One region of the Bacillus sp. ISL-46 genome, then DNA from elsewhere that is predicted to be linked to it. Evidence: a T-box and tRNA genes for the amino acid it is inferred to sense, from the RefSeq annotation. Region 1 holds a T-box; the other regions hold tRNA genes.

Region 1 (3,284 bases):
CTAACGAAAATTCAATATCATTCATTCGATTGTTCTTTAAGTCATGGAAAATTACTGCTCCAACACCGACCTGTTTAGCCACATCCTCTTTGTTTGTGAGATTTGGATTTTTCACTTCAATATTATGCCTAGCCATCGCAATTGATTCATTTAAGACCTCTTCTAATAAAACTACCTTGCCTTTTCGCGTGGACATTTTCTTTCCATCTTTTAGCATCAACCCGAATGGAATATGATGCATTTGTTTCGACCAATCGTAGCCCATCTTTGCTAACACAGCCATTAACTGTTTGAAATGGAGGCTTTGTTCATGGCCAACCACATATAAGGATTGGACAAATTGGTATTCCTCCTGGCGATAAAGAGCCGCCGCTAAATCTCGGGTCGCATACAGCGTTGCCCCATCAGATTTTTTGATCAGGCATGGCGGCAGCTGTTCTTCGGTGAGCTCGACCACCTGTGCCTGTTCGGATTCGACCAATAGCTGTTTTTCTTCAAGAAGCTTGACGACACGCTCCATTTTGTCATTATAAAAGGCTTCGCCGGCATAAGAGTCAAATTCGACATTCATTAACTGGTATATTCGCGAAAACTCTTTTAATGACTCATCACGAAACCATTTCCAGAGTTTTAATGCTTGTTCGTCTCCATCTTCTAGTCTTTTAAACCAGCTGCGCCCTTGGTCTTCAAGGCTTGGATTCGTCTCCGCTTCTTCATGAAATTTTATATACAGGGTTAATAGCTCTTTAATCGGATTCTGTTTGACCTTTTCGGCATTTCCCCATAACTGATAGGCAGTGATCAGCTTCCCGAACTGTGTCCCCCAGTCACCAAGATGATTGATTTTAATGGGCTTGTAACCACATTTCTCGACAATTAATGCGAGCGAATTGCCAATCACGGTTGAACGCAAATGTCCCATTGAAAAGGGTTTAGCAATATTAGGGGAGGACATGTCGATGGTGACAGCACCTCCGTTCCCAAACGTAAGCGCACCATACTTCCCTTTTGCTGAGATGATATCATTCACTACTTTTTCAGAAGCCGTCTTTTTGTTTAGAAAGAGATTAAGATAGGCTCCCACCACTTCTACTTTTTCAAAAATGGGAGAGTTAATCTTCTTACTTAATTCCTCTGCAATTAGATTGGGGGATTTTCTTTTCACCTTCGCTAGTGTAAAACAGGGAAAGGCTAAATCACCGAGCTCTTGGTTCTTAGGTTTTTCAATCATCAGTTCCAGTTCTGTTTGTGAAATCTCATGGTCAAGCACTTCATGTAAAATGGCTGCAAGCTCCTGCTTAAAATTCATCTTTAAGACCTCCATTTATCTTTTAAAAAACAAAAAACTCCCGTCTCTACTAAAAGAGACGAGAGTTCATAATCCCGCGGTACCACTCTAATTGTTCAAAAGAACCAGCTTTCCTTTGTAACGGAGGATCCTCCGGCATACCCTACTCGAGTTCAGGTACACATCTCAAAAGTGCGCTTCATTATCTGTTCTGTTTCAGGCTCCCACCACCCCTGAATCGCTGGTACATCATAGATAACTACTCTCTTTATCATTGATTTTATCCGAATTTATTATCCGTATTATACTGGATTAAAATGGATTTTTCCAGTGATTTTGATTATTTTTTACATTCAGGTAATCCTACAACTAAAGGAGGGATTTTTATGGTGAGAAGAAGAAATAAAATCCTTGTCCCCGAGGCGCGCAATGGCTTAGATGCGTTGAAAGCGAAGGTCGCGAATACCGGGAACCCTGAGGATGCGAAATTTGAAGCAGCAGAAGAAGTGGGTGTTCCATTAATGAAGGGCTATAATGGTCAGCTCACGTCTGAACAGGCCGGTAAGGTTGGCGGCAGGCTGGGTGGCAGCATGGTCCGTGAGTTGGTCAAAATGGCACAAGAAAACTTAGCGAAGAAAAAGTAACGCCCGGGGCCTAAATTTGTTAGGTCCCCTTTTAATTTTTGGCTGTGTTAAAGGTCATTGTTGATTTTATAGCAAAGTTGATTGGTGCAAAAATCAACAGCCAAGTTTAACAGAGCAAAATTTTTAAAAAAAGTTTGACAATTTTGTGACAATTGATAGAATATTCTTACAAGGAGTTGATGGTGATGCAGGAAAAACACTTAAAGAGTATCTTCACATTTAAGAAAACAGCAATCTTTGGAAGCGGCCTAGGGCTCATTCTTATTTTGTTAGGTCAATTTGTAAACGGTTACAGTAATACTTATTTCTTAACTGCACTAGGATTTGGAATACTTGCCGGTTCTGTGGTCAATTACCTTTTTGGAACATTTTTAAGTTTAATGGAAGAACTCACTGGCAGCCGTAATAAGAATAGGCCAAAAATTGCCACTGCTTCAAAAAATATTTATCTTTTAAAATAAGAAATCGGTAGCGCCACTTAGTGTCGCACCAACTAGCTAAAAGACTTGTATAGAGGTACACACAAGTCTTTTTTTATGTGGACAAACCTTTTACTAAAAATACTTTCATGATTTCCGCGATTTGTTCCGAGCTCAGCGGCTGATGATTTCTTTCCCAGTCTGAAACTAGGGCAATATACATTTTTAAAAGAAGAAAGCTGGTAATTTCGGTGTCGTTCGGTGGGATTGCCCCTTTCGTGATAGCCGTGTCAATTTTCTGCTTTAAATAGGCAATGATTTCATCCTCAACATGCTGCAGCATTTCCGAAACCGCTAGAGTCCCCATTTCCGCTTCCTCTTGGACCAATTTAATCATCAGTTGGTGCTGAGCGCGAAACTCTAATAAACGATAAAGTGCCCGATGCACGTTTTCTGTGAAGGGTAACTCTGGTTCGATGACGGATTCTGCCTCAGCAATCATTTCTTTGACCAAAGTGGAAATAATCTCTTCGAATAATTCTTCTTTGTTTTTAAAAAAAGTATAAATCGTCCCTTTGCCAACATTGGCCAGTTTTGCGACTTGATCCATTGTTGTTGCTTTATAGCCAAATAATGAAAAAGACTTGGTTGCCGCTTCTACAATCATCTTTCTTCTATCTGTTGCCATGTCCACACCCCTACTGACCATTTCAGTTTTTCAGTCATTTGTTTAAATATAACATAAGATAGGTTTAGTTTCCAAATAGGTCAAAAGTAAAGCCGAGTTCCCTCATAAATAGGAACTCGGCTATTGTTTTACGAACCCGTGGAGCGATAATGTTTTACCCCAACTTGCCAGACAAGGAGACACGGGAGAATAAACAAGCTGCCAGCTGCCGGGATCAGCATATATAGGAGGTCGTTCCCACTGTT
Region 2 (3,284 bases), on a different contig from region 1:
CTTTAGCAGAGAAAAAGTCGTTTGCAAGGTTTCCGATTACGGATTATTTAGCTGCAACAAGTGTGGGGATTTTACAAAATAACCAAACTGCTCTTGACTTAAATTATGCCGAGGATTCTAAGGCACAGGTCGATATGAATGTAGTCATGACTGGAAATGGCGAATTTGTTGAACTGCAGGGAACGGGCGAGGAATCAACATTCTCCTACGAGCAGCTTCAAGGTCTGCTTAGTGCTGCTCAAACTGGGCTTATGGAACTATTTGAACAACAAAAAGCGGTACTCGGTGAAGAGATTACCCGAAAAATAGAATCACGAAGACAAAACAAGGGGCGACTGTGAATGAAAGAAGTTATTATTGCGACGAAAAATCCCGGAAAGGCGAGGGAATTTGAGCATATCTTTGCGTCAAGAGGGATCGAAGTCCGAACCTTGCTTGATTTTCCTGAAATACCCGACGTAGACGAAACGGGCTCGACGTTTGAAGAAAATGCGATCTTGAAGGCGGAGGCTGTCTCCCAAGCACTTGGGAAAATGGTGATTGGCGACGATTCTGGCTTGATGGTGGACGCGCTTGAAGGAAGACCAGGAATCTATTCAGCACGCTATGCTGGGGAACCAAAAAATGACCAAAACAATACAGATAAAGTCCTGTCAGAATTAAAAGGACTTCCAGATGAAAAGCGATCCGCACGATTCTACTGTGCTTTAGCTGTCGCCGTTCCAGGTCAAGAAACCATAACGGTGTCAGGTACCTGTGAAGGTCGTATTCTTGAAGAACAAAGAGGTACCAATGGATTTGGCTATGATCCTGTTTTTTATGTACCTGAGAAAAGTCTAGCCATGGCCGAATTATCATCGGATGAAAAAAATAAAATCAGCCACCGTGCGAATGCATTGAAGAAGCTCGATGTGGTCTTGGATTCTATTTTAGAAAGAGCGGAAAAGTAATGAGCAAGATTTTAGTGGTTAGTGATAGCCATGGGTTGACGAAAGAACTCAATGTTTTAAGAGAAAGGCATTCTGAAGATGTTGATTTAATGATTCATTGTGGCGATTCGGAATTGATGCCTGATGATCAAGCGATTTCTGGTTATATAACGGTAAGGGGAAATTGTGATTTCGGCAGCGGATATCCGTTGGAGACGATGGCTGAGGCGGTGGGGAAGAAATTCTTCATTACCCATGGGCATCTTTATTCAGTAAAATCTTCTTTGATGAATATTAAATATAAAGCACAGGAAGTAAACGCCGATATCGTCTGTTTTGGCCACTCGCATGTCCTTGGTGCGGAAGTGATAGATGGTACCTTATTTTTAAATCCAGGCAGCATTCGCTTGCCGAGGGAACGCTTAGAAAAAACCTATGTTATTCTTGATTTGCAGGATGAGAAAGTTAAAATGTCAGTGTTTGAAGCGGATGGACGGGAAATTTCAGAGCTTGCCCGTGAATTTGCCCTTCGATAAATGCGAGGGAGATTTCCTCTCCCTTTTATTTTTTAAAAAAAATAATAGAAAGTCTGTTGACTTTTTGATATTACGGTAATATAATAAATCTTGTCTTAAACAACTTATATGTCCCAGTAGCTCAGCTGGATAGAGCAACGCCCTTCTAAGGCGTGGGTCGGGAGTTCGAATCTCTCCTGGGACGCTATACTACATGGTAGAAAAAAACTCACTTTTATAAGTGAGTTTTTTTCTGTTTATTAGTTGTCAAAACAATATTTATAGTTCTATATGACTGTAAAGGTGATGCAGCGAAGGTTACGGTCATATAAAGAGGTTCTATGTGACCGTAAAGGTGATGAGACCAAGTTTAAGGTCACGTATAATCAAATTCAACGAATAGAAATCAGTCACCATTGCTGGTGAGTTTTTTTTGCCTTCTATTTATGCTAAACTATGTTCCAAGACTATCATAAGGACGGATTTTATGAAAAAACGGGAACCTGTGAAAAGAATAGATAATGTGATCTTTTTTCCCGGACTTGAAAAAAGATTAACTGACAAAGGTCTGGAAAACCTTGAAAAGAAAAAATTCAACGAAGCGATAAACCTTTTGGAAGAAGCCAGAGAACATGATCCTGACAATGACGAAATATTGATTGGTTTGGTTCTGGCTTATTTTGAAGCATCTTCTTTTCAAAAAGCAAAAGCACTTGCCAAAGAAATGCTTCATAAAGGAATTGGGGACTATTTGCAAATGGTCGATCTCTATTTGACGGTCCTGATCCAGCTTCATGAATACCAGGAAATTGTAGCAACAATTGAAGTCTTATTAGAAGAAAAAGAGATTCCGCCTGAAAAACATGACCACTTTTTAACCATCCTGCAATTCAGCAGGAGAATGGCAGAAAACCGTCAACCAGACCCAGACCCAGACACAGAATCAAATACATATGACATCACCCCTGAGGAAACAAACGTTCATGAACTAAACCTTTTTTCGATTGATAATCTAAACGAACAAATGCTCCTCGTTTCGAGCTTGGCTGAGAAAAACATTCGCCCCTACCTTCCTGAGATTGCCGAATATTTAGCAGCAGAAGCAGGTCATCCATTCCTTAAAACAATCCTGTTATCTTTTTTAAAAGAACAGGAAATTGATACAGAATTATCTGTCATGAAATTTGAGATGGAGAAAAAAGTTATTCCCACACATCTTCCAGAAGTTAGGGAAGAACCAAGATTGAAAGAGGTAAAGGCTTTATTAGAGGCTCGATTGGAAAGTGAAGACCCCGTTCTTTTTGAAAACAGCTTCAGAATGGCAGAACGAAATTTTTTTATTAGCTATCCTTTCGAATTGCAGCCGAAAAGCACTGCTGCTTGGGCTGCAGCCTTTCACCACTTGGCCGAATATTACCTAGGTATGGACATAAAGATACATCACTTGTCCGGAGAATATGAAGTTCCAGTGGAGGAAATAGAAGAAGCTATCGCGATGATTGAGGTAATTGAGAAAATTTCTTATCCTAATATATAAGCTTCGCTGTTGAAAGAAAATAAACCTATGTTATAATGTAGTGGTTGCATTGTGTAAAAAACACATTTAAAAGAAGGATAATAGCTTGATGGACAAGTTATTTCCAAACTCAAATTCGTTACGAATGATATGAGAATAGATTGTTGGAGGGAAAAGGTATGACAACAGCGAAATGGGAAAAATTAGAAGGTAACCGCGGCGTTCTTACGGTTGAAGTAAGTGCGGAAAAAGTAAATGAAGGACTAACTGCGGCTTTTAACAAAGTTGTTAAGCAAGTAAATGTTCCTGGCTTCCGTAAAGGAA
Region 3 (3,284 bases), on a different contig from region 1:
GCTTTTCAGCGAATTAAAGAAATGATTGGGAAGGAAATATAGAAAGAAACTGATCTCTATTAAGGTTAAGATTTCAGTGTTCTTTCTATTTTTTTGTTCTTTCTTTACAGATCTAGCTGCCAATTGGTGGCTTTTCTATGTTATGTGACTAACGGGGCAACATTCCTTTAATAAGAGAACTGGAAAAAGACAAGTTTGTGAAGAAGTGTACTTAAAGTAACTGGCTTTACTTTAATAAACTATGATCGTCAAAAATGGCGGTCATTTTTTTTACTTTAGAATATGTAGTTAAGAATAGGAACGTATATATGATGGATCAGTAACTTAATGGGGCACTGGATGACGAAAGAGGGTTATATTTTATTACCATGTGCCTGATGATGGAAGCCTATGACGTGGAATCCGAAGCCTTGACGCATTACAAAAGATGATATTAATCGGTTCAATTTAGGGTGGTAACTATGACTAATAAATTTAGCAAGTAGGCCGTGCTAAAATCGTCTGAAAACCCATTCGTATCAAGGGTTAGAGGCGTATAGGTCTTAAGAGAAAGTATATGACGTAATAACCTTCGCCTATCGGCTCGGTGATGTAACCAAAGCTTATCAGCTTCAGTAACATCTAAAGATTATATAGATTATGTTCTAATAGAAGACTGCATAAGCAGGATTCAACTGAGCGTTAGCGAGGTTTAGTATTACGACATGACGATTAACGATTATACGTTAAACATAACCATAATAAAATCGTTATTTTACGTATGAGGTGAACCGATGAATACGCTAATAAAAGTAGATAATTGAGTTATTCGTTGTAAACTGTTAATGCAGCTGTGCGGTCCTTTTTACATATTAATGTAATTTATTTAACTCCACAATTTGGTAAGGAGGATGGTAAAATGAGACTAATAGAAAGGCTTATCACTCGCCCTTGAGAGGAGCTTGTTAAATGACTGATTTAACTTTTATTCAAAAGGAGAAGAATTATTGTGTTTGAAGACGTATTCTTATTACTAGCTATCTTTCTCTTATCTATTCTTGCCGTTTATGCTTATCAATCAAAAAAAAGACAAGAAGAGCTCGAAGCATATGAAGCACGTTTAAGTGAAGCTGGCATTAGAGAAATTGACCTAATGGACGGTGTTGAGTTTGAACAATATCGAGGTGTCCTACAGTTACAAAACTCTGTCCTACAGTCATAAAAACCACGTCCTACAGCTAACGAAAAAAAAAACGCAATGTCACGTGATTGTCCCGTATGATTGAACGGAAACAAATACGATAACACAGCGTTTCTTAAAAAGATGTCCCAGAGAGGATTCGAACCTCCGACCTACAGTTTAGGAAACTGTTGCTCTATCCTACTGAGCTACTGAGACAAATAAAATAGGAACGTTATTTATTATAATTTGTTAATTCTAAAAGGTCAATAAAAAGTTGAGATTATTGAATTGGCAGGTCTCTGGCCACTTCGTTTTTTTTCGCAGTCTTTTCACGGAAGATCAACCAGACGATTAGACTAAGCCCAATTAATAGTCCTTCAAGCGATAAAATGTACCATGGATAAGGTCCTAAAACATCTAATAAACTCGCACTGTCAGGTTTATGACTTAAGAACATATAATTTCCGTCTACCAGTTTATTGATCAACATAATAATCGGCATTAACACATTCAAAAAGATACATAATTTTAATACAGACCAAATCGTCGGTCGGTATCCCTTTGCCCATGTAAAATAAAGTGGCACCCAGATCTCCATCAAATGTGTATAAAAGAAATGGAAAAATCGAAAATGCGGGAAATCATAATTTAATGATGGTGTTAATAACGCCTGAGATGCGCCTAATAATGCAGTGAATAATAAAATCTCATAGATTATTTTTTTCTTAGTTAACAATAAAATGACGGTTAATATCAGACTAATACTGCACAATTCTAATGGGATGGCGTGACTGACATCCCAACTTCCATTTAAAAGCATCCAGGTATGATAAGTCGTTTCCATGATGATTAGTGAAATAGCGACCCCGATTTCAGTTCGTCTCCATTCATTAGCCTTCAATTTATCTCTAAACATGAATAGGCAGACTGAAACTAAGAGTAAGATAGAGATAATAACAAAGTGACTTGCAGAAAACATCTCAAAATCAAAGTTTTTGTTACTGCGGCCAAAAACTCCATCCATCTTACCACCACCCCTGTAGACAATAATCAAAACAATTATCAATTGTAAATTAATGCTAGTTTTACCTTAATAATTATATTCGATGGGATTTGCTTTTACTCCTCTTAAGAAATTTTAATTATTTCCTTTTTGATTATGATTAGGTTTTTTCTTCCTAATAAAGTCTTCTCGAATTATGGTATAATAATTTGTCGAAGAAAATCGAAAGTCTTTATTTAGTGGAGGTCATTATGGCTGCATATACGCCGATGATACAGCAATACTTAACAGTTAAGGCAGATTACCAAGATGCCTTTTTATTTTTTCGTTTAGGCGATTTTTATGAAATGTTTTTTGACGATGCGATTAAAGCTTCGCAAGAATTAGAAATAACTTTAACGAGCAGACAAGGTGGCACGGATGACCGAATTCCGATGTGCGGCGTTCCCTACCATGCGGCACCGAACTATATTGAACAACTCATTTCAAAAGGCTACAAAGTGGCCATTTGTGAGCAAGTGGAAGACCCGAAACTGACCAAAGGGATGGTGAAAAGGGAAGTTGTCCAATTGATCACACCGGGAACAGTGATGGAGGGCAAGGGGTTAAATGATAAAGAGAATAACTATATTGCCTCGATCACAAGCTTTGATGACCAAACCTATGGTTTTGCCTACAATGATATCTCAACCGGTGAAAGCCGGGTTACGTTATTATCGAATAATTTTGACGATGTCTTAAATGAGTTAGCTGTTTTAAGTGCAAAGGAAGTCGTTGTCTCTAGCAGTTTTGACGGAGAGCTACAGAAGAAGCTACGAGAACGCGATGTACTAGCGATTTCATTTGAAGATAATAGTTCAATAGATATCAATTATTCGCATTTACTTCAAGATTTGAATCAAGAAAAATTAAAGCAATCCATCGCAAGACTTTTTAACTATTTATACCGGTCACAAAAAAGAAGTTTGGACCATCTTCAGCCAGTCACTACCTATCAAATCCATCAATTTATGAAAATTGATTACTATTCAAAGCGCAATCTTGAACTTACGGAAACGATTCGTTCTAAAGGCAAGAAAGGTTCATTATTATGGCTCCTTGATGAGACGATGACCGCAA

The links. The T-box of region 1 lies ahead of argS (arginine--tRNA ligase). A T-box ahead of a tRNA ligase gene usually reads a tRNA of that ligase, here a tRNA-Arg.
Region 2: it has a tRNA-Arg gene. The T-box ahead of argS (arginine--tRNA ligase) is inferred to sense a tRNA for this amino acid. The anticodon was not compared.
Region 3: it has a tRNA-Arg gene. The T-box ahead of argS (arginine--tRNA ligase) is inferred to sense a tRNA for this amino acid. The anticodon was not compared.

The regions. Positions count from the first base shown of each region.
Region 1 is NZ_JAGGQR010000025.1:24,543-27,826, forward strand. Features, by position in the region: gene argS (arginine--tRNA ligase) at 1-1,309, opposite strand, end outside; T-box leader at 1,361-1,572, opposite strand; gene J7E67_RS14340 (alpha/beta-type small acid-soluble spore protein) at 1,678-1,932, shown strand; gene J7E67_RS14345 (hypothetical protein) at 2,118-2,393, shown strand; gene J7E67_RS14350 (TetR/AcrR family transcriptional regulator) at 2,467-3,039, opposite strand; gene J7E67_RS14355 (ABC transporter permease) at 3,168-3,284, opposite strand, start outside.
Region 2 is NZ_JAGGQR010000015.1:215,083-218,366, reverse strand. Features, by position in the region: gene rph (ribonuclease PH) at 1-341, shown strand, start outside; gene J7E67_RS10755 (XTP/dITP diphosphatase) at 342-950, shown strand; gene J7E67_RS10750 (metallophosphoesterase) at 950-1,465, shown strand; tRNA gene J7E67_RS10745 (tRNA-Arg) at 1,576-1,649, shown strand; gene J7E67_RS10740 (tetratricopeptide repeat protein) at 1,932-2,981, shown strand; gene tig (trigger factor) at 3,140-3,284, shown strand, end outside.
Region 3 is NZ_JAGGQR010000026.1:23,121-26,404, forward strand. Features, by position in the region: gene J7E67_RS14600 (ArsR/SmtB family transcription factor) at 1-42, shown strand, start outside; gene J7E67_RS14605 (hypothetical protein) at 989-1,201, shown strand; tRNA gene J7E67_RS14610 (tRNA-Arg) at 1,305-1,378, opposite strand; gene J7E67_RS14615 (YwaF family protein) at 1,443-2,186, opposite strand; gene mutS (DNA mismatch repair protein MutS) at 2,417-3,284, shown strand, end outside.